Regions from separate parts of the Halomonas terrestris genome, predicted to be linked through region 3. Evidence: predicted binding sites of a transcription regulator. Region 3 holds the regulator's gene; each other region holds the start of a gene.
What was found. Region 3 encodes sigma-54, which starts transcription at its own class of promoters, with help from an activator protein. Its sites were predicted from a motif close to TGGCACNNNNNTTGCTNT; they were not measured.
Positions count from the first base shown of each region.

Region 1: the regulator sigma-54 is predicted to act here: its motif matches at 3,790-3,807, upstream of ACOMD9_RS06395 (nitrate reductase).
Region 2: the regulator sigma-54 is predicted to act here: its motif matches at 3,263-3,280, upstream of ACOMD9_RS06040 (sugar phosphorylase).

Region 1 is NZ_JBMHFZ010000004.1:191,889-198,023, reverse strand. It holds gene nirB (nitrite reductase large subunit NirB) at 1-323, opposite strand, end outside; gene ACOMD9_RS06410 (NAD(P)/FAD-dependent oxidoreductase) at 320-1,645, opposite strand; gene ACOMD9_RS06405 (CmpA/NrtA family ABC transporter substrate-binding protein) at 1,896-2,930, opposite strand; gene ACOMD9_RS06400 (ANTAR domain-containing response regulator) at 2,941-3,540, opposite strand; gene ACOMD9_RS06395 (nitrate reductase) at 3,942-6,135, shown strand, end outside.
Region 2 is NZ_JBMHFZ010000004.1:109,979-116,113, reverse strand. It holds gene ACOMD9_RS06050 (HAD-IIB family hydrolase) at 1-118, shown strand, start outside; gene ACOMD9_RS06045 (glycosyltransferase family protein) at 115-1,341, shown strand; gene ACOMD9_RS06040 (sugar phosphorylase) at 1,436-3,232, opposite strand; gene thiC (phosphomethylpyrimidine synthase ThiC) at 3,382-5,271, opposite strand; gene tenA (thiaminase II) at 5,313-5,981, opposite strand; TPP riboswitch at 6,071-6,135, opposite strand, start outside.
Region 3 is NZ_JBMHFZ010000023.1:20,232-26,366, forward strand. It holds gene pmbA (metalloprotease PmbA) at 1-833, shown strand, start outside; gene ACOMD9_RS17955 (HPr family phosphocarrier protein) at 830-1,099, opposite strand; gene rapZ (RNase adapter RapZ) at 1,103-2,020, opposite strand; gene ptsN (PTS IIA-like nitrogen regulatory protein PtsN) at 2,070-2,540, opposite strand; gene hpf (ribosome hibernation-promoting factor, HPF/YfiA family) at 2,547-2,855, opposite strand; gene ACOMD9_RS17975 (RNA polymerase factor sigma-54) at 3,013-4,425, opposite strand; gene lptB (LPS export ABC transporter ATP-binding protein) at 4,574-5,299, opposite strand; gene lptA (lipopolysaccharide transport periplasmic protein LptA) at 5,308-5,841, opposite strand; gene lptC (LPS export ABC transporter periplasmic protein LptC) at 5,838-6,135, opposite strand, start outside.

The sequences.
Region 1 (6,135 bases), on a different contig from region 3:
CGGTCGTAGGGGCAGCGGCCCTGGGGGGTGACCACCTCATTCTTGTCGCGGTCGATGGCGGTGACCGCTTCATGCAGGCGCAGTTCGATGCCGTGCTCGGCATAGTAGTCGGCGGTGGAGAGCGCCAGCGAGGCGGCATCGCGGCCGCTGAAGTACTCGGAGAGATGCACGCGGTCGTAGGCCAGGTGGCGTTCCTCGCCGAACACGGTGATGGCGTAGCGCTCGGTGGCGTCCTGTTCGGCCAGCTGCTCGACCAGGTGGTGGCCGACCATGCCGTTGCCGATGACGATCAGTTGCACTTTGTCGGAATGGGCGGTGTTCATGCGGCCTCCTTGACGGGGCGTGTCGGGGAATCGGTAGCGGCGTCGTCGAGCCGGACCTGGGCGTCGGTGGCACCGAGCAGCAGGGCCTGGCGGCAGGGGCCGAGATCGGTGCCGGTCAGGGAGTGCTCGAAGTACCAGGGGCCCATGGTGGTGTCGCCGTAGAGCACGGCACCCTCGATGCGCCCGTTGCGCACCAGCAGGCGGCGATAGTCGCCCTGCTGGGGGTCGTGATAGGTGAGCACCTCGTGATCGAGGTCGGGCTCGGTGGGGCCGAAGGCGTAGAGCGATACGCCGCTCACCTTGAGCCTGGTGGCACAGGGCTTTTCGACATAGCGCGCTTCCACGTGGCCGTCGACCGGCTCGCCTGCCAGGTGGGCGGCGAGCACCTCCACCTGGCGCCAGATCGGTTCCACCAGCCCGTAGGTGGTGCCCTGGAACTCGCAGCATTCGCCGAGGGCGTGGATCGCCGGGTCGGAGCTGGTGAGGGTCTCGTCGACGATCACGGCACGGTTGACCTCGAGCCCGCCAGTGCGCCCCAGCTCGGCGTTGGGGGCGATGCCGATGGCCACCACCACGCCGTCGGCGGCCAGTCGGCGGCCGCCCTCCAGCCGCACCGCCGCCACCTGGCCGTCCCCGTCGTCCTCGAGGCCGGCGATATGTCCCCCGGTGATCACCTCGATGCCGCGGCCCTCGAGCTCACGCTGCAGCAGGGTGGCGGCGGTGGTGTCGAGCTGGCGGTTCATCAGGCGGTCGTCGCGCTGGATCAGGGTCACCGCGAGGCCTCGCTTGCGCAGCCCCTCGGCGGCTTCCAGGCCGAGCAGGCCGCCACCGATCACGACCGCCCGGCCGCCCTCCGCGGTGGCACGGCCCCGGCTGAACCGGATCAGCTCGGCGGCATCGTCGAGGTCGCGGAAGGCGTGTACGCCATCGAGCTCCAGGCCGGGAATCGGTGGCATGGCCGGGCGCGAGCCGGTGGCCAGCACCAGGCGGTCGTAGTCGAGGGTGCGGCCGGCATCGGTGGTCAGGCACCGTGCCTGGCGATCGATATCGGTGACGCACTCGCCGAGTATCAGGTCGATGTCGTTCTCGGCGTACCAGTCCGTCCCCCTCAGGGTCAGGTCATCGTGGCTCATTTCACCGGCGAGAAGCGGCGAGAGCAGGATGCGGTTGTAGGCCGGCACCCGCTCGGCGCCGATCACGGTGATGCGCGGCGGACGCCCCGGCTGCCTGACCAGGGCATCGACCAGCCGATGGCCGGCCATGCCGTTGCCGACGACCACCAGGTGCTCGGTCGCCAGGGAGTGGGGATGTCGATGGCACATGTCCTGACACCTCTCTGCTTGATGCGGAAATGACGAAACAAAGAAGACGCCTCGACGCAGCCTCCCTCGGGGAGTGCGCAGAGACGTCTTCGCCGTGATATGTCGTGCGATCGCCATTGATCGCCCTGTACCCTGACCCAATCAAGAATTCGGCCAGAGTGCCGGAAGTTTCGAGTTTTTTTATTTATTACATATAGTTGGGCTTTTCATGTCATGCCGGTCCCGTCCCGGGGGGAGCCATGGGTGCACATCACTGGTGCGTGGCCGTATCGAAATGCACGGGGCTGTAGCACTCGTCCAGGGTGTGACGGTCGAGCGTTCGGCCGTGGTCGTGCATGTGCCGCTCGAGGTGTTCGGCGAAGCGACCCGCTGCCGCGGGGCTGGGGCGCAGTACCCCCTCGCCGTACAGGCGCTGGTGGATCGGGGCGCGGTCCAGCGCCAGGTCGCCGAGGTGGCCGATGGCGCGGTCGAGATAGGGCGGCAGGGCGAGCCAGTCCCGGGCCCGGCGACGGTGCTCGGGGGACGCGGCGAGCCAGGCGCTGGCATGCGTCAGGGCGCGGAGCACTGCCGCCAGGGTGGCCGGGTAGCGCCGGGCCCAGGAGCCGGTCACGCCGAGGACCTTCTCCGGGTGGTCCGGCCATAGCTGGGCGCCGGTGGCGACCGGCCGTCCGGCACCGCGGTGGCGGGCCAGGGTGCCCCAGGGTTCGCCGGCGCAGAAGCCGTCGATGTGGCCTTCCTGGAGTGCCTGCACCATGCGGGGTGGCGGCAGGGCGATGAGTTCCACGTCCCGCTCGGGGTCCAGGCCGCCCAGGGAGAGCCATTCGCGCAGCAGGTAGTGCTGGCAGGAGAAGGGGTAGACCATGGCCAGGCACGGGCGTCTTGCGACTGGCTGACGGCGTAGCCAGTCGCCCAGGGCCCGGGCGCTCGCCGCGGGGGCATCGCCGAGTGTCGCGCCACTCTCCCGGCAGAGTGCCTCGGAGAGGGTGAGGGTATTGCCGTTGCGGCCCAGGATGATCGGGGCCAGGGCATCGCAGGGTGCCCGACCCAGCCCCAGGCTCATGGCCAGCGGCAACGGAGCCAGCATCTGGGCTCCGTCGAGCAGGCCGGCGGCGACCTTGTCACGCAGGGTCGACCAGGCGTTCTCCCGCGACAGCGAGACCTCCAGGCCCTGCTCGGCGAAGAAGCCCTGCTCCCGGGCGATGATCAGCAGGGCCGCGTCCAGCAGGGGAATGAAGCCGAGGGTCAGGTGTTCCAGTTCGGGAGGGTGGTTGGCAGTCTGGTGCATGACGGGGCCCCTATTCAGGCGAGCGAGGATTCAGGCGTTCGAGGATGTCGATGACGCTGTCGGCGACCTCGGCCAGGCGCTGGCCGCGGTCCATGGCCAGCTTGCGCAGCATGCGATAGGCCTGCTCCTCGTCGCAGTCCTGATGCTTCATCAGCAGGCCCTTGGCACGCTCGATGCGTTTGCGATCGGCCAGCTGGTTACGCGCGCGATCGAGTTCCCGGCGCATGGCGTGGAAGGCGTCGAAACGGGCGATGGCGACCTCGATGATGGCCTTGACCCGCCCGGGGACCAGGCCGTCGACCACATAGGCGCTGACGCCCGACTTGATCGCCGCCTGCATGGTGTCGGGATCGTGCTGGTCGGCGAAGAACACCACCGGACGCGGGTTCTCGCGATTGAGCAGCGCCATGCTCTCCAGGGTGTCGCGATCGGGTGACTCCATGTCGATGATCACCACATCGGGGTGATGGCGGGCGACCATCGCGTTGAGGCCCGCCGGGCTCTGCAGGCGGCAGATGACCGTATGGCCCTCGCGGGTGAGGGCCTCCTCGACCATGGCGGCGCGTACGACCTCGTCGTCGACCAGCAGGATGTTCAGGGGGGGTGGCATGGCGGTGTCGCTCGTCGTGTTGCGTGCGTTTCCTGCCGTGTTTGCAAGATGCATTCCAGATGATGCTGTCTCGAGGCGGGATGGCGCCTTCCGGCGGGGCGAAGCCGTCGAGAACGACGTGTCGAAGGGCCCCGGGCACCGGGGTGGTGCATTGCGTGCCGGCCCGTGATGGCTCCTGGTGCGGGGCCCGGGGCGAGGACACGGGGAGTCCCTGCCCAGGTTGCTGGTCCCCCGGGGAAAACCCTTGCATGGCACATGTCTTGCTACCATTGGATCATGCGGAGAGGAGCGCCATGCCGGCCCTCCGAACCCAGGCAACGACGCCCGCCAACGGCCCCGACTCGATCGGGAGCCATCGGCGGGCGTCGTCGTTTCCCGACCTACCGCGACAGGAGATCGTCATGCATCAGGCCCGAACCACCTGCCCCTACTGCGGCGTCGGCTGTGGCGTCCTGGCCTGTGTGGAGAATGACCGTATCACCGGGGTGGAAGGCGATGCCGACCACCCGGCCAACTTCGGGCGGCTGTGCGTCAAGGGCTCGGCCCTGCACGAGACCCTGGGCGACCAGGGGCGCCTGACCCGGCCTCGGGTCGACGGCGTCGAAGTGGACTGGGAGACGGCACTCGGCGCGGTGGCCGATCGACTGCAGGACACTCGCCGCACGCACGGCAAGGAGGCGGTGGCGGCCTATCTCTCGGGGCAGCTGCTCACCGAGGACTACTACGTTGCCAACAAGCTGTTCAAGGGCTTTCTCGGCACCCCGCACCTGGATACCAACTCGCGACTCTGCATGGCCTCGGCGGTGGCGGCCTACAAGCGGGCCTTCGGCGCCGATGCCGTGCCCTGCAGCTACGAGGACCTTGAAGAGGCCGAGCTGGTGGTGCTGGTGGGCTCGAACCTGGCCTGGAACCACCCGGTGCTCTACCAGCGCCTGCGCACCGCCAAGAGTCGCAACCCGCTGATGCGGGTGGTGGTGATCGACCCCCGGATCACCGACAGCTGCGAGATCGCCGATCTCTACCTGGGCCTGAAACCGGGCAGCGACGCCCGGCTGTTCAATGGCCTGCTGGCCTGGATGGCCGACAAGGGCAAGCTCGACCGGGTCTACCTGGCGCAGCACACCGGGGGGATCGACGAGGCCCTGGCCGCTGCCCGCGAGGACGCTGCCTCGGTGGAGGCCGTCGCCGCCGACTGCGATCTGGACCCGGAGCGCCTGGAGACCTTCTTCTACTGGTTCGCCAGCCAGCTTCACGTGGTGACCCTCTATTCCCAGGGGGTCAACCAGTCCTCCAGCGGCACCGACAAGGGCAACGCCATCATCAACTGCCACCTGGCCGGCGGCAAGCTCGGCCTGCCCGGTGCCGGCCCCTTCTCGATCACCGGCCAGCCCAACGCCATGGGCGGCCGCGAAGTCGGCGGCCTGGCCAACCAGCTGGCCGCCCACATGGACTACCACAGCCCCGGGGCCATCGATCGCGTCACCCGCTTCTGGACGACAGCGTCGCTGACCCCGAGCCTGCCCGAGGGGCCGGGGCACAAGGCGGTGGCGCTGTTCGAGGCGATCGAGCGCGGCGAGGTGCAGGCGGTATGGATCATGGCCACCAACCCGGCCGTCAGCCTGCCGCGTGTCGATCGGGTGCGCGCGGCCCTGGCGAAATGCCCGCTGGTGATCGTCTCCGAGTGCGTGGCCGACACCGACCTGCTGCCCTACGCCGACATCGTGCTGCCGGCCTCGAGCTGGTCGGAGAAGGACGGCACCGTGACCAACTCCGAGCGACGCATCTCCCGCCAGCGCGGCCTGCTGCCGCCGCCGGGCGAGGCCCGCCACGACTGGTGGATCCTGGTCGAGGTGGCCAGGCGCCTGGGCTTCGGCGAGGCCTTCGACTATGCCCACCCCGGCGAGATCTTCGACGAGCACGCCCGGCTGTCGGGGTTCGAGAACCGGGCCGGTAGCGAGTCCGCTCGGTTGTTCGACATCTCCGGCCTGGCCGGCCTCGATCGGGCTGCCTATGACGCCCTGACCCCGATCCAGTGGCCGGTGACCGCAAAGGCTCCCCAGGGGACCGCCCGGCTGTTCGAGGATGGCCGCTTCGCCACCCCGGATGGCCTGGCCCGGCTGGTGCCGGTACGCCCCCACGGGCCGCAGCAGGCGTTGAGCGAGGCCCGGCCGTTGCGGCTCAATACCGGGCGCGTGCGCGACCAGTGGCACACCATGACGCGCACCGGCCGGGCGCCGCGGCTGATGAACCACCGCGCCGAGCCCTTTATCGAGGTGGAGCCCGCCGACGCCGAGGCCTGGGGTGTCGACGACCAGCAACTGGCGCGCCTGACCGGCGCCGGCGGCGACTACCTCGGCCGGGTGCGGCTCTCCAGGGGGCAGCGCCGTGGCGAGGTCTTCGTGCCCATGCACTGGACCGATCGCTTCAGCGGCCACGCCCGCATGGGCAGCCTGCTGGAGGCCCACCTCGATCCGCTCTCCGGCCAGCCCGAGTCCAAGCATGGCGCCGTGGCCCTGACGCCACTGCTCATCGCCTGGGAGGCGACCCTGCTGGTGGCCGATGACCTGGCGGTAGAAGCCGACTGGCGCGACGCGG
Region 2 (6,135 bases), on a different contig from region 3:
GGCGACCGGCCCCGCCGGCTGGGCCGAGGGGGTGGCCTACTGGTGGGGGCGAGCCGACCGCCGGGTAAGGCCGGCGGTCGGCATGGCACCTGAACCGGTAGAGGCGGTAGGCCCATGAGCGACTTCCACCAGAACGGCATCATCACCGACTTCCACAACCTGACCCGGCGCCCGGTGGACTCCCTGGAGGCGGACCTGGTGCGCTTCTCGCGTCGCCGCCCAATGAGCCTGATCCTGCCCTCGCTCTACTCCGAGCTGGAGGGGCCCGCCCTCGAGGCGATCGTCGAGGAGATCCGCCGGGTGCCCTATCTCGCCGAGGTGGTGATCGGGCTGGACCGGGCCGACCGCGAGCAGTTCCTGCGTGCCCGGGAGTTCTTCGGCCGGCTGCCGCAGCACCATCGCATCCTCTGGAACGACGGCCCGCGGCTGCGCGCCCTGGACGAGGAGCTGGACGCCCAGGGGCTCTCGCCCCAGCAGCCGGGCAAGGGGCGCAACGTCTGGTTCTGCGCCGGCTTCGTCCAGGCCTCCGGGCGCGGCGCCGTGGTGGCGCTGCACGACTGCGACATCCTCACCTACGAGCGTGGCCTGCTGGCGCGGCTCTTCTACCCGGTGGCCCACCCCCATTTCAACTACGAGTTCTGCAAGGGCTACTACCCGCGCATCGCCGACGGGCGGCTCAACGGCCGCGTGTCCCGGCTGATGGTCACGCCGCTGCTGCGGGCGCTCAAGCGCATCCACGGGCCGCTGCCTTACCTGGAGTACCTGGACAGCTACCGCTACACGCTCTCGGGGGAGTTCTCCATGCGCGCCGAGGTGCTCGACGGCATCCGCATCCCTGCCGACTGGGGCCTGGAGGTCGGCGTGCTCTCCGAGGTGCATCGCAACTACTCCACCAAGCGGCTCTGCCAGGTGGACCTGGCCGACGCCTACGACCACAAGCACCAGCCGGTCTCGGAGGAGGACGCCTCCGCCGGGCTCAATCGCATGAGCCTGGACATCGCCAAGGCGCTTTACCGCAAGCTGGCCACCCAGGGAGTGACCTTCAGCGCAGAGGGCTTCCGCACCCTCAAGGCGACCTACTACCGCCTGGCCCTGGACCTGATCGAGGCCTACGACCACGATGCGGTGATGAACGGCCTCTCCCTGGACCGCCACGGCGAGGAGCGGGCCGTGGAGCTGTTCGCCGCCAACCTGCTCGAGGCCGGCAGCGCCTTCCTCGACAACCCCGGCGAGCGCCCCTTCATCCCCAGCTGGAACCGGGTACGCTCGGCGATTCCCGACCTGCCGGAGCGGCTCCACGACGCCGTGGAGGCCGACAACGACCCCTCCGGGGAGCTGTAAGCCATAAGCTGGAAGCTGGAAATCAGCCTGGATTTGACGCCGAGGGAAGGTGTCAAGGTTTTTCTTCAAGCTTCCAGGCGCGAAGCGCCGCTCTTCAAGCTCCCGGCGAAGCCGGGTACGGCTTCTTCACCAGCCACAGGCAGCGATAGGGCGCCAGGCTCTCCGGCGGCGCCCAGGGGGCTTCCTCCAGCAGGTCGAACCAGGTTCTCTCGCCGAGGGCGGGAAGCGTCAGCGGCTGGGGGGCGTCGGTGACGTTGTGGATCGCCAGCAGGCGGCGCCCGTCGGGCAGCGGGCCGCGCTCCAGCACCAGCAGCTCGGGCGGCGTCTCCAGCACTCGCTGGGGAGCGTCCGGGTGGAAGCAGGGCTCGCCGCGGCGAGCCGCCAGCCGGCGGGTCAGCGCCTCGAAGACCATCCGGGTCGGCGTGTCGGGGCTGTCCAGCAGCAGCTCCAGCTCGTCGCGCTGCCAGCGGCGCCGGTTGATGGAGCGCAGGCGGCCGCTGCGCTCCACCCCCTCCAGGTCGTTCAGGGTGCCGGTCAGCACGTGGAGGTAGAGCGCCGGGATGCCCCGCAGGCCGAGCATCAGCTGCTGGCCGCACAGGAAGCGCTGCATCTGCCAGGGGTCCGGCCCGCGACGGGTGCCCTTCATGGCATCGAACCAGGTGATGTTGATCTCGTAGGGGCTGTCGCTGCCGTCGTCCCGGGTGCGCATGCTGACGAAGCCGCCGAAGCGGTGCATCAGCTCCAGCAACGCATCGATCTCGTGCTGGGGCAGCCAGCCCTCCAGCGGGCGCACGCCGATGCCGTCGTGGCTGGCGGTAAAGTTGAGAAAGCTGCAGCCGGGGGGCAGGGACGGCAGGCTCTTCAGCCAGGACGCCAGGGTGCCCGCCTCGCCGCTGGTCAGGGTGTGCAGCAGCAGCGGCGGCAGCGGGAACTGATAGACCAGGTGCGCCTCGTCGGGAGGGTTGTTGGGGGAAAGCCGCTCCAGGCCCAGGTAGCTGAGGTTCTCCCGGTGGGGCACGTTGGTCTCGGTGAGCAGCAGGGTCCCCGGCGCCACATGGTCCACCACCGCGCGCAGCAGCCGCACCACCTCGTGGGTCTGGGGCAGGTGGATGCAGGGGGTGCCGACCGCCTTCCACAGGTAGGCGATGGCGTCGAGACGCACTACCCGGGCCCCCTGGCCGAGGTAGAAGAGCAGGATGCCGATGAACTCCAGCAGCACGTCGGGGTTGGCGAAGTTCAGGTCGATCTGGTCCTCGGAGAAGGTCGCCCAGAGGTGGCGAGGGCCGCGCCGGGTGGGCACCTTGACCAGCAGCGGAGAGCTGCGCGGCCTGACCACCGCCGAGAGGTCGGTGTCCGGGTCCATCTCGATGAAGTAGTCGCGCCCCGGCTGGCTGCCGGAGAGGTAGTCGACGAACCACAGTGACTCCCGGGAGACGTGGTTGAGCACCAGGTCCACCACCAGGTCGTGCCGCCCGGCCAGGGCGCGGACATGGGACCAGTCCCCCAGGTCGGGGGAGACCTCGCGATAGTGGATCACCGAGAAGCCGTCGTCGCTGCTCCAGGGAAAGAAGGGCAGCAGGTGCACCCCGCTGAAGGTCTCCGCCAGGCGCGCCTCCAGGAAGTCCTCCAGCACCTCGAGGGGCGCTCGCTCGCCCTCCAGCAGGCTGTCGCCGTAGCTGATCAGCCACTGGTCGCGTTCGCTCCAGAGTGGCGCGTCGGCTTCACCATGCGAGGGCGGGGCCTGGTGGGCCAGCAGGGTGAGCAGCCGGCGATGTACCTCGCCGGCGCGCGGGCCGTAGAGGAGGGCCAGGTGGCCGTGGGCGCGGCGGCTGAAGGCCTCGGCGTCCAGCGGGACGGCGACGGAGGGGGTGAAGGTCGGGCGGTCGGGCATGGCCGGGGCTCCTGGTGGCGACCCCTAGCCCATGCAGGCCCCGTGCCAGCCTCGGTGGCCGGCCTGGCGGCGTCCGCTGACGCATCACGCCGGCTCGAGGGCCGGCGTGATCGTTCAGGCGGTCGTTACAGGGGGCGGCGGCGAGCGGCCTATACCTCCTGGTAGAGCTCGCTGCCCGTCCTGCGGAACTTCTCCGCCTGCTCCTCCATGCCCTGCATGACGGCTTCCCGGTCGCCGTCGAGGCCGTTGTCCCTGGCGTAGTCGCGGACCTCCTGGCTGATCTTCATGGAGCAGAACTTCGGCCCGCACATGGAGCAGAAGTGGGCCACCTTGGCCGAGTCCTTGGGCAGGGTCTCGTCGTGGTACTCCCGGGCGGTGTCCGGGTCCAGGCCGAGGTTGAACTGGTCCTCCCAGCGGAACTCGAAGCGCGCCTTGGACAGCGCGTTGTCGCGGCGCTGGGCGGCCGGGTGGCCCTTGGCGAGATCCGCCGCGTGGGCGGCGATCTTGTAGGTGATGATGCCGGTCTTGACGTCGTCCTTGTTGGGCAGGCCCAGGTGCTCCTTGGGGGTCACGTAGCAGAGCATGGCGCAGCCGTACCAGCCGATCATCGCCGCGCCGATGCCGGAGGTGATGTGATCGTAGCCGGGGGCGATGTCGGTGACCAGCGGGCCGAGGGTGTAGAAGGGCGCCTCGTCGCAGTACTCGAGCTGCTTGTCCATGTTCTCCTTGACCAGGTGCATGGGCACGTGGCCGGGGCCCTCGATCATCACCTGGACGTCGTGCTTCCAGGCGATATGGGTCAGCTCGCCCAGGGTCTTGAGCTCGGCCATCTGGGCCTCGTCGTTGGCGTCGGCCACCGAGCCGGGGCGCAGGCCGTCGCCCAGGGAGAACGCCACGTCGTAGCGCTTGCAGATCTCGCAGATCTCCTCGAAGTGCTCGTAGAGGAAGCTCTCCCGGTGATGGTAGAGGCACCACTTGGCCATGATGGAGCCGCCCCGGGAGACGATGCCGGTGACCCGCCTGGCGGTGAGCGGCACATAGCGCAGCAGCACCCCGGCGTGGATGGTGAAGTAGTCCACGCCCTGCTCGGCCTGCTCGATCAGGGTGTCGCGGAACACCTCCCAGGTGAGGTCCTCGGCCACGCCCTTGACCTTCTCCAGGGCCTGGTAGATCGGCACCGTGCCGATGGGCACCGGGGCGTTGCGGATGATCCACTCGCGGGTCTCGTGGATGTTCTGCCCGGTGGAGAGATCCATGATGGTGTCGGCGCCCCAGCGGATGCCCCAGGTCATCTTGTCGACCTCCTCCTCGATGGAGGAGGTGACCGCGGAGTTGCCCAGGTTGCCGTTGATCTTCACCAGGAAGTTGCGGCCGATGATCATCGGCTCCGACTCCGGGTGGTTGATATTGCAGGGGATGATGGCCCGGCCGGCGGCGACCTCGGCGCGCACGAACTCGGGGGTGATCTCCTCCGGCAGGCGGGCGCCGAAGCCCTGGCCCGGGTGCTGGTGGCCGAGGATACGCTCGACTTCCGCCGTGCCCAGGGCTTGCCTGCGTTGATTCTCCCGAATGGCGATAAATTCCATCTCCGGGGTGATGATGCCCTGGCGGGCGTAGTGCAGCTGGGTGACGTTCCTGCCCTCCCTGGCGCGCCTTGGCGTACGGGTCAGGTCGAAGCGCAGTGGGGCCAGGGTCGGGTCGTTGGCGCGGCGCTGGCCGTACTCGCTGGTGGGGCCGTCGAGGAACTCGGTGTCGTCGCGCGCCTCGATCCAGGCGCGGCGCAGCTCGGGCAGTCCCTTTCGCAGGTCGATCTCGGCCGCCGGGTCGGTGTAGGGGCCGGAGGTGTCGTAGACCAGCAGCGGCGGGTTCTCCTCGTCGGCGCCGGAGGTCTTCGTCGGCGACAGGGAGATCTCGCGGAAGGGCACGCGGATATCCGGGCGCGAGCCCTCGACATGGACCTTGCGCGAGCCGGGCAGCGGCTGGACGGCGGCCGCGTCGACCCGGGCGGTCTCGGCGAGGAAGTGGGCGGTCTTGCTCATGGGGATTGTCCTTGACGTGTTGTTGTCGCTCAGGGGGGGCATCAGAGGCTGCGGTCCAGCCCCATCTGCCAGAAGTCGATCTCCAGCCGGGTGGCGTCGCGAAACACCGTGCAGAGCTCGGCGAAACGCGCCGGGGTGACGTCGGCCAGGCGGGCGTCGAGCCAGGCCTCCTCGGCACGGCGGGCGGTCTGGAATTCGTCGCTCTCGTACATGGCGATCCAGGCGTCATAGGGATTGGCGTCGCCGCGCACGGTGAAGGGCCGGGCATTGATCCAGTCGGCGATCTCGCCGTAGCCCACCAGGCAGGGGGCCAGGGCCACGTGCAGGTCGAGCAGGTCGCCGCGGTTGCCGGTATCCAGCACGTAACGGGTGTAGGCCATGGTGGCCCGGGCCTCGGGCTGGGCGGCGAGCTCCTCCTCGGCGATGCCCCATTCCCGGCAGTAGCCCACGTGCAGGCCCAGCTCCACGTCGACGATCGCCTTGAGCCCCTCATGGGCCTGGCGCAGGTCGTCCAGGGTGCGGCTCTTGTAGGCGGCCAGGGCGTAGGCGCGGGCGAAGTGGATCAGGAAGAGGTAGTCCTGCTGCAGGTAGTGGCGGAAGGCGCCTTCCTCGAGGGCGCCCTCGGCCAGGCCGCGCACGAAGTCGTGCTCGATGTAGGCGCGCCAGTCGTCCTGGCAGGCGGCGGTGAGGTCGCTGAAGCGGTAGCCCATCATGCCTCCGGTAGCGGTGTGTCGATCCGGAGCGTGGGCGAAGGGGGGAGGGGCCGATGGGGGCGGGCATGTATCTGGCGCCGCCAGTGATCTGGCCGCCGCTTGATTCCTACGCCGGTACGAGCCGGATCAGGTTCAACGGGCCCCGCCGTGA
Region 3 (6,135 bases):
ACAGCCATGGCTTCCTGGGCAGCCAGCGGGGCAGTCGTCACTCGCTCTCCTGCATGCTGATCGCCGAGGACGAGGGGGGCATGCAGCGCGACTACGACTACACCAGTGCGCGGGATCCGCGGGATCTGGCCGCGCCCGAGGCGGTGGGGGCGAGTGCCGCGCGGCGCACCCTGCGCCGGCTCGGCGCCCGGCGTCCCGCGACCGGGCGGCTGCCGGTGCTGTTCGACCCGACCCTGGCCAGCGGGCTGGTCGGACACCTGATGAGCGCCATCGCCGGCGGCGCCCTCTATCGCCAGGCCTCCTTCCTCTGCGACCGTCTGGGCGAGTCGCTCTTCCCCGAGTGGTTCAGCCTGCAGGAGAAGCCCATGGAGCGCGGTGCCATGGCCAGCAGCCCCTTCGACAACGACGGGGTCCAGACCCGTGACAATGTCTTCATCGAGAACGGCCGCCTGGCCAGCTACATGCTCTCGGCCTACAGTGCCCGGCGACTCGGCATGCAGTCCACCGGCAACGCCGGTGGGGCGCGCAACCTGCGCATCTCCGCCCCTCTGGAGAGCCAGGAGGCGCTGCTGCGCCGCATGGGGCGCGGCGTGCTGGTCACCGAGCTGATGGGGCAGGGGGTCAACGGCGTGACCGGCGACTACTCCCGCGGTGCGGCGGGCTTCTGGGTCGAGGACGGCGAGATCCGGTACCCGGTGGAAGAGTTCACCATCGCCGGCAACCTCGAGGGGATGTTCAAGGGGCTGGCGGGGGTCGGTGACGACACCGATACCCGCGGCAGCATCCATACCGGCAGCTGGCTCATCGATGAGATGACCGTCGCCGGCGCCTAGGCGTCCTCCTCGAAGCGGGCCTCGAAGAGCGCCTCGATGGCGTCGAGGGTCGCCTCGGCGTCCTCGCCCTCGGCACTGATGGTCAGCTGGGTACCGCAGGGGGCCGCCAGCATCAGCAGCGACATGATGTTGGCAGCGTCGGCCTCGCGACCGGCGTGGGACACGGTGACCCGTGCCTGGAAGGGCTGGCAGCACTGCACCAGCTTGGTGGCCGCCCGGGCATGCAGGCCGCGCCGATTGGTCAGGGTGAGCTTGCGTTGCGGCACGCCTCAGGTTCCCTCGTCCGCGTTGTCGGCCCTGGACGTCGGGAGCAGGGGGAGGGTGTCGTGGATGCCCAGCTCGCGATGGCGGAGCCGCACGCTGGGGTGACGTTCGGCGAGGTGCCGGGCCAGCCTCTCGGCCAGGTAGACCGAACGGTGCTGGCCGCCGGTGCAGCCGATGGCGACGGTGAGATAGCTGCGATGGCTGGCCTCGTACGCGGGTAGCCACCGCTCGACCCAGGCCAGGATGTCGTCATGCATCTCGCCGACGATGGGGTAGCCGTCGAGGAACTCGATGATCGAGGCGTCACGTCCGGTGTCCTGCCGGAGCCGGGGATCCCAGTAGGGGTTCGGCAGGCAGCGGGCGTCGAAGACGAGGTCGGCGTCGAGCGGCACCCCGCGCTTGAAGCCGAAGGACTCCACCGTCAACGTCAGCTGGTCGGCCCGGTGGCTCCCCACCTGGTCACTGATGCGCCGGCGCAGTTCATGAACCGAGAGGCGCGAGGTGTCGATCACCAGGTCGGCCAGGTCACGGATCTCGGCCAGCGCCGTCTCCTCGGAATCGATCGCCTCGGCCAGGGTCATGTCGCTGCCCCGTGTCAGCGGGTGGCGCCGGCGGGTTTCCGAGTAGCGCTCGAGCAGGATGCGCGCATCGGTGGTGAGGTAGATCACCTGGCCGTCGATGCCGCGGGCGCGGACCTCCTCCAGCAGGCTGGGGAAGCGTTCGAGCGCATGGGGCAGGTTGCGGGCGTCAATGCTCACCGCGATCGAGGTGTGGGGGGAGTGGTCGCTGCTGAGTTCGTCCACCAGCGGGCCGAGCAGCATGGCCGGCAGGTTGTCGATGGCGTAGTAGCCGAGGTCCTCGAGCGCCTGCAGTGCGATCGACTTGCCTGAGCCGGATCGGCCACTGATGATCACGAGCTGCATGGCGGGTCTCCTGGTCGTGTGGCTGGCCGGGTGGCCCGGTGAGGGGCGATCAGCCCGAGGACTGTCGTCGGATCGCCTCGATGAGCCGCTCATGCAGCTCGCGCTGGCTGGCGCTCTTGCGCAGCCGGCCCCGGGTCTCGGCATCGTTCATCACGCCTGCGACCTGGGCCAGCAGCGCGAGATGGGCCTCGTCGGCCTCCTCCGGCACCAGCAGCACGAAGATCAGGTCCACCGGCTCGCCATCGACGGCATCGAAGTCGATGGGCTCGGCCAGCTTCAGGAAGCCGGCGATGGGCGCCTTGCAGTGAGGATCGCGGGCATGGGGGATGGCGACACCATTGCCGATCCCCGTGCTGCCAAGCCGTTCGCGGCCGATCAGGCGGCCGAAGACTTCCTGGCTGTCGAGACTCGGGGTGTTCTGGGCGATGAAGGTGCTGAAGAACTCCAGCACCCGCTTCTTGCTCCCCCCGGGCACCCCGAAGAGGGTGCGCTCGGGGGGCAGGATGGCTTCGAGTGTCATGGTGGATCAGCGGGCGCCGGCGCCCTGGGCGCGGGCCTGGACCTTCTCCTTGTGCTTGACGAGCTGGCGGTCAAGCTTGTCGGCGAGGGCGTCAATGGCGGCGTACATGTCGCCGTCCATGGCCTCGGCATGCAGATCGGCACCGGCGGCATGCAGGGTGCAGGCGGCCTGTTGCCTCTCCTTCTCCACGGAGAGCGTGACCTGCACGGTGGTGATGTTGTCATAGTGGCGTTCCACGCGAGTGAGCTTCTCGTTCACATAGTCACGCAGGGCGTCGGTCAGTTCCACATGATGGCCGGTGATGTTGACTTGCATGACACGCTCCTTCGTCCTTCGGTTGGTGCTTCGATTGTAACCCTTTTTCCTGCCGTGCAAACCCCCTGTGGAGGGCGTTGCACCCGACCGCTGATGCGGGTCATGCAAGGGATCGGAATTCCATCGCTGGAGGGGCGCTCACGCCGGGGTCCGGGAATCATCTCAGCCGCTTGCGCTCGCTGGAGGAGGGGATGCCCATGGCCTCGCGGTACTTGGCCACCGTCCTGCGCGCCACCTTGATGCCGGCCTCGTCGAGCAGGGTCACCAGCTTGCTGTCGGAGAGCGGCTTGCGCGGCGGCTCCTCCTGGATCAGCTTGCGCAGCCGGGCGCGGATCGCCGTGCTCGAGTGGGCATCGCCATCGCCGTTGCCGACCTGGCTGGAGAAGAAGTACTTCAGTTCGAAGACGCCGCGGGGGGTATGGATGAACTTCTGGGTGGTGACCCGCGAGATGGTCGATTCGTGCATCTCCACGGCCTGGGCGATGTCGGCCAGTATCAAGGGCTTCATCGCCTCCTCGCCCTGCTCGAGGAAGTCGAGCTGGCGGGCCATGATCTCGCGCCCCACGCGCAGCAGGGTGTCGTTGCGGCTCGAGAGGCTCTTCATCAGCCAGCGCGCTTCCTGCAGGTGATCCTTGAGGAACTGGTTGTCCTGGCTCTTGTCCGCGCGGCGAATCAGCGCCGCATAGTCGGGCTGGATCCGCAGTCGCGGCAGGGCCTCGGGGTTGAGCTCCACCTGCCAGCCGTGCCGGTCGTGGCGAGCGACCAGGTCGGGAATGACGTAGTCGCTGCCGGATTCCGAATAGCGACTGCCCGGCCTCGGGTCGAGTGAGCGGATCAGGGCGATGACCTCGTCGAGGGCGTCGTCGTCGAGGCCCAGGCGGCGCTTGAGCAGGCGTCGGTCGTCGCCGGCCAGTGCCTCGAGGAACTGGCGGACCAGGCGGCGCGCCTGGGGCAGCAGCGGGGTGTCGTCGGGCAGGACGGCGAGCTGCAGCATCAGGCATTCCCGCAGGTCCCGGGCGAAGATCCCCGTGGGCTCGAATTGCTGCAGCCGCAGCAGTACCTGCTCCACCTCGCGGCCCTTGAGCCCCTCGAGGCCCTGGCTCCTGAGGCCGTCGCGCAGTTCGTCGAGGGACTGGCCCAGGTAGCCGGCACCGTCCACGGCATCGATCAGGCTCTCGGCGATGTGCCGCTGGCGTTCGTTCAGGTCGGTCATCGCCAGTTGCCAGGCGAGATGACCCTGCAGGCTCTGGCCATCGGCCTGGCGCTCGAAGTCGGGGCCCTCGCCGCTGCCGGCGGGCGTGCCCAGGTCCTGGTAGGTGTCGGACCAGTCGCTGTCGACCGAGAGCTCGTCGGGGATCTCGCTGGCCCAGTCGTCGTCGGGCGTCTCGCTTGTCTCCTGCTCGCCGAAGTCATCGTCGAGCTCCAGCATGGGATTGGCTTCCAGCGCCTGCTGGATCTCCTGGCGCAGGTCCAGGGTGGAGAGCTGCAGCAGGGCAATGGCCTGCTGCAACTGGGGGGTCATGGTCAGTTGGGTGCCGACGCGAAGTTGCAGGGATGCTTTCATGGCCACGAGAGGTGTGTACTCATTCGCCGGAAAACCTCACCCTAGCCCGCCGGGGGTCGTGTTGCAAGTCGTTTATTAGCAAAAAGCGTGCCAACGGCAATTTTCATGCCGTCACATAATATCGGCATTCTTGTCATAAGGTTACAATGGTGTTTCAGAGGCGAAAGTCCTCGCCGAGATACACTTCGCGTACCCGCTGGTTGGCGAGGATCGCCTCGGCGTTGCCCTCCGCGATGATCTGCCCGTCGCCGACGATGTAGGCGGTATCGCAGATGTCGAGGGTCTCGCGCACATTGTGGTCGGTGATCAGCACGCCGATGTCGCGTGCCTTGAGCTGGCGGATGATGCCCTTGATCTCGCCCACCGAGATGGGGTCGACCCCGGCGAAGGGCTCGTCGAGCAGGATGAAGGCGGGCTCCATGGCCAGGGCCCTGGCGATCTCCACCCGCCGTCGTTCGCCGCCGGACAGGCTCATGCCGAGATTGTCACGGATGTGGGTGACGTGGAAGTCCGCGAGCAGCTCCTCCAGGCGAGCCTGGCGGCCGGCGCGATCGAGGTCGCGGCGGGTCTCGAGGATCGCCATGATGTTGTCGGCCACCGAGAGCTTGCGGAAGATGGAGGCCTCCTGGGGCAGGTAGCCGATGCCGGCCCGGGCCCGCTCGTGCATGGCCGCCCTCGACAGGTCCTGCCCATCGATGTGGACCTCGCCGGCATCGGCGCGCACCAGTCCGACGATCATGTAGAAGGAGGTGGTCTTGCCGGCGCCGTTGGGTCCGAGCAGGCCGACGATGCTGCCCTGGCCGATGGTCAGGCTGATGTCATGCACCACGCGGCGACGCTTGTAGCTCTTGGCCAGGTGGTTGGCGCGAAGTGTCTTCATGTCGTCCCTTACTGCTCGGGCTGCAGGGTCATGCGTACGCGCTGTCGCTCCTCGACACCCTCTGCCTCGGCGCGGGCCTGGACCACGCGGCGATCGAGGAAGTACTCCAGGTAGCCGCCATCGAAGGTGTCGCCGCCCTGGTGCAGCTCGGCGCGGTCGATGAGCTCCACCCGTCGCTCGGCGACGTAATAGACGATGGTGCGTCCCCAGCCGCGCACCAGCGGCTCGTCCGGCGCGGGCTGCTGCTCGATGTAGGCGCGCTCGCCGGTGGCGATGGCGTGGGAGAGTTCGCCGGCAGCGTTGCGGCGGATCTCGACCCGGTCACCGGTGAGATGCATGCTGCCCTGCCGGATGTCCACGTCACCGGTGTAGATGGCGGTGCCGGCTCGGTCATCGAGATCGAGCCGATCGGCCTCCACCTCGATCGGGGCGCTGGCGTCGCCCTCCAGGGCCAGCGCCGGGGTCGTCGCCAGGGCCATGGCCATGCACGCCAGGCCGAGCAGTGCCGGGAGCAGCGGGGGGGCGTGGGACAGTCGCTTCATGGCTCGGGGTCCTCGTCGGTGTCGGGGTGCGTCTCGGGGGGATGGTGGCCCCGGACATTGTCTGTCAGGCGGGCGCGATTGTCATGGATCCAGGCATCGAAGCGCTCGCCGCTCATGCGCTGGGGAGGCTGGCGCAGCAGTGCCGGGGTATCGCTCCAGGCGTGACCGGTGTCGGCATCGAAGTGGAGGATGTCGGTGTCCAGCTGCCAGCGCTCCTCGGGGGCGTGCAGGCGGGCGTCCCCGGACAGGGTCAGGGGGTTGCCCCCGGCCCCCAGGGTGCCGATCTCGCCATGG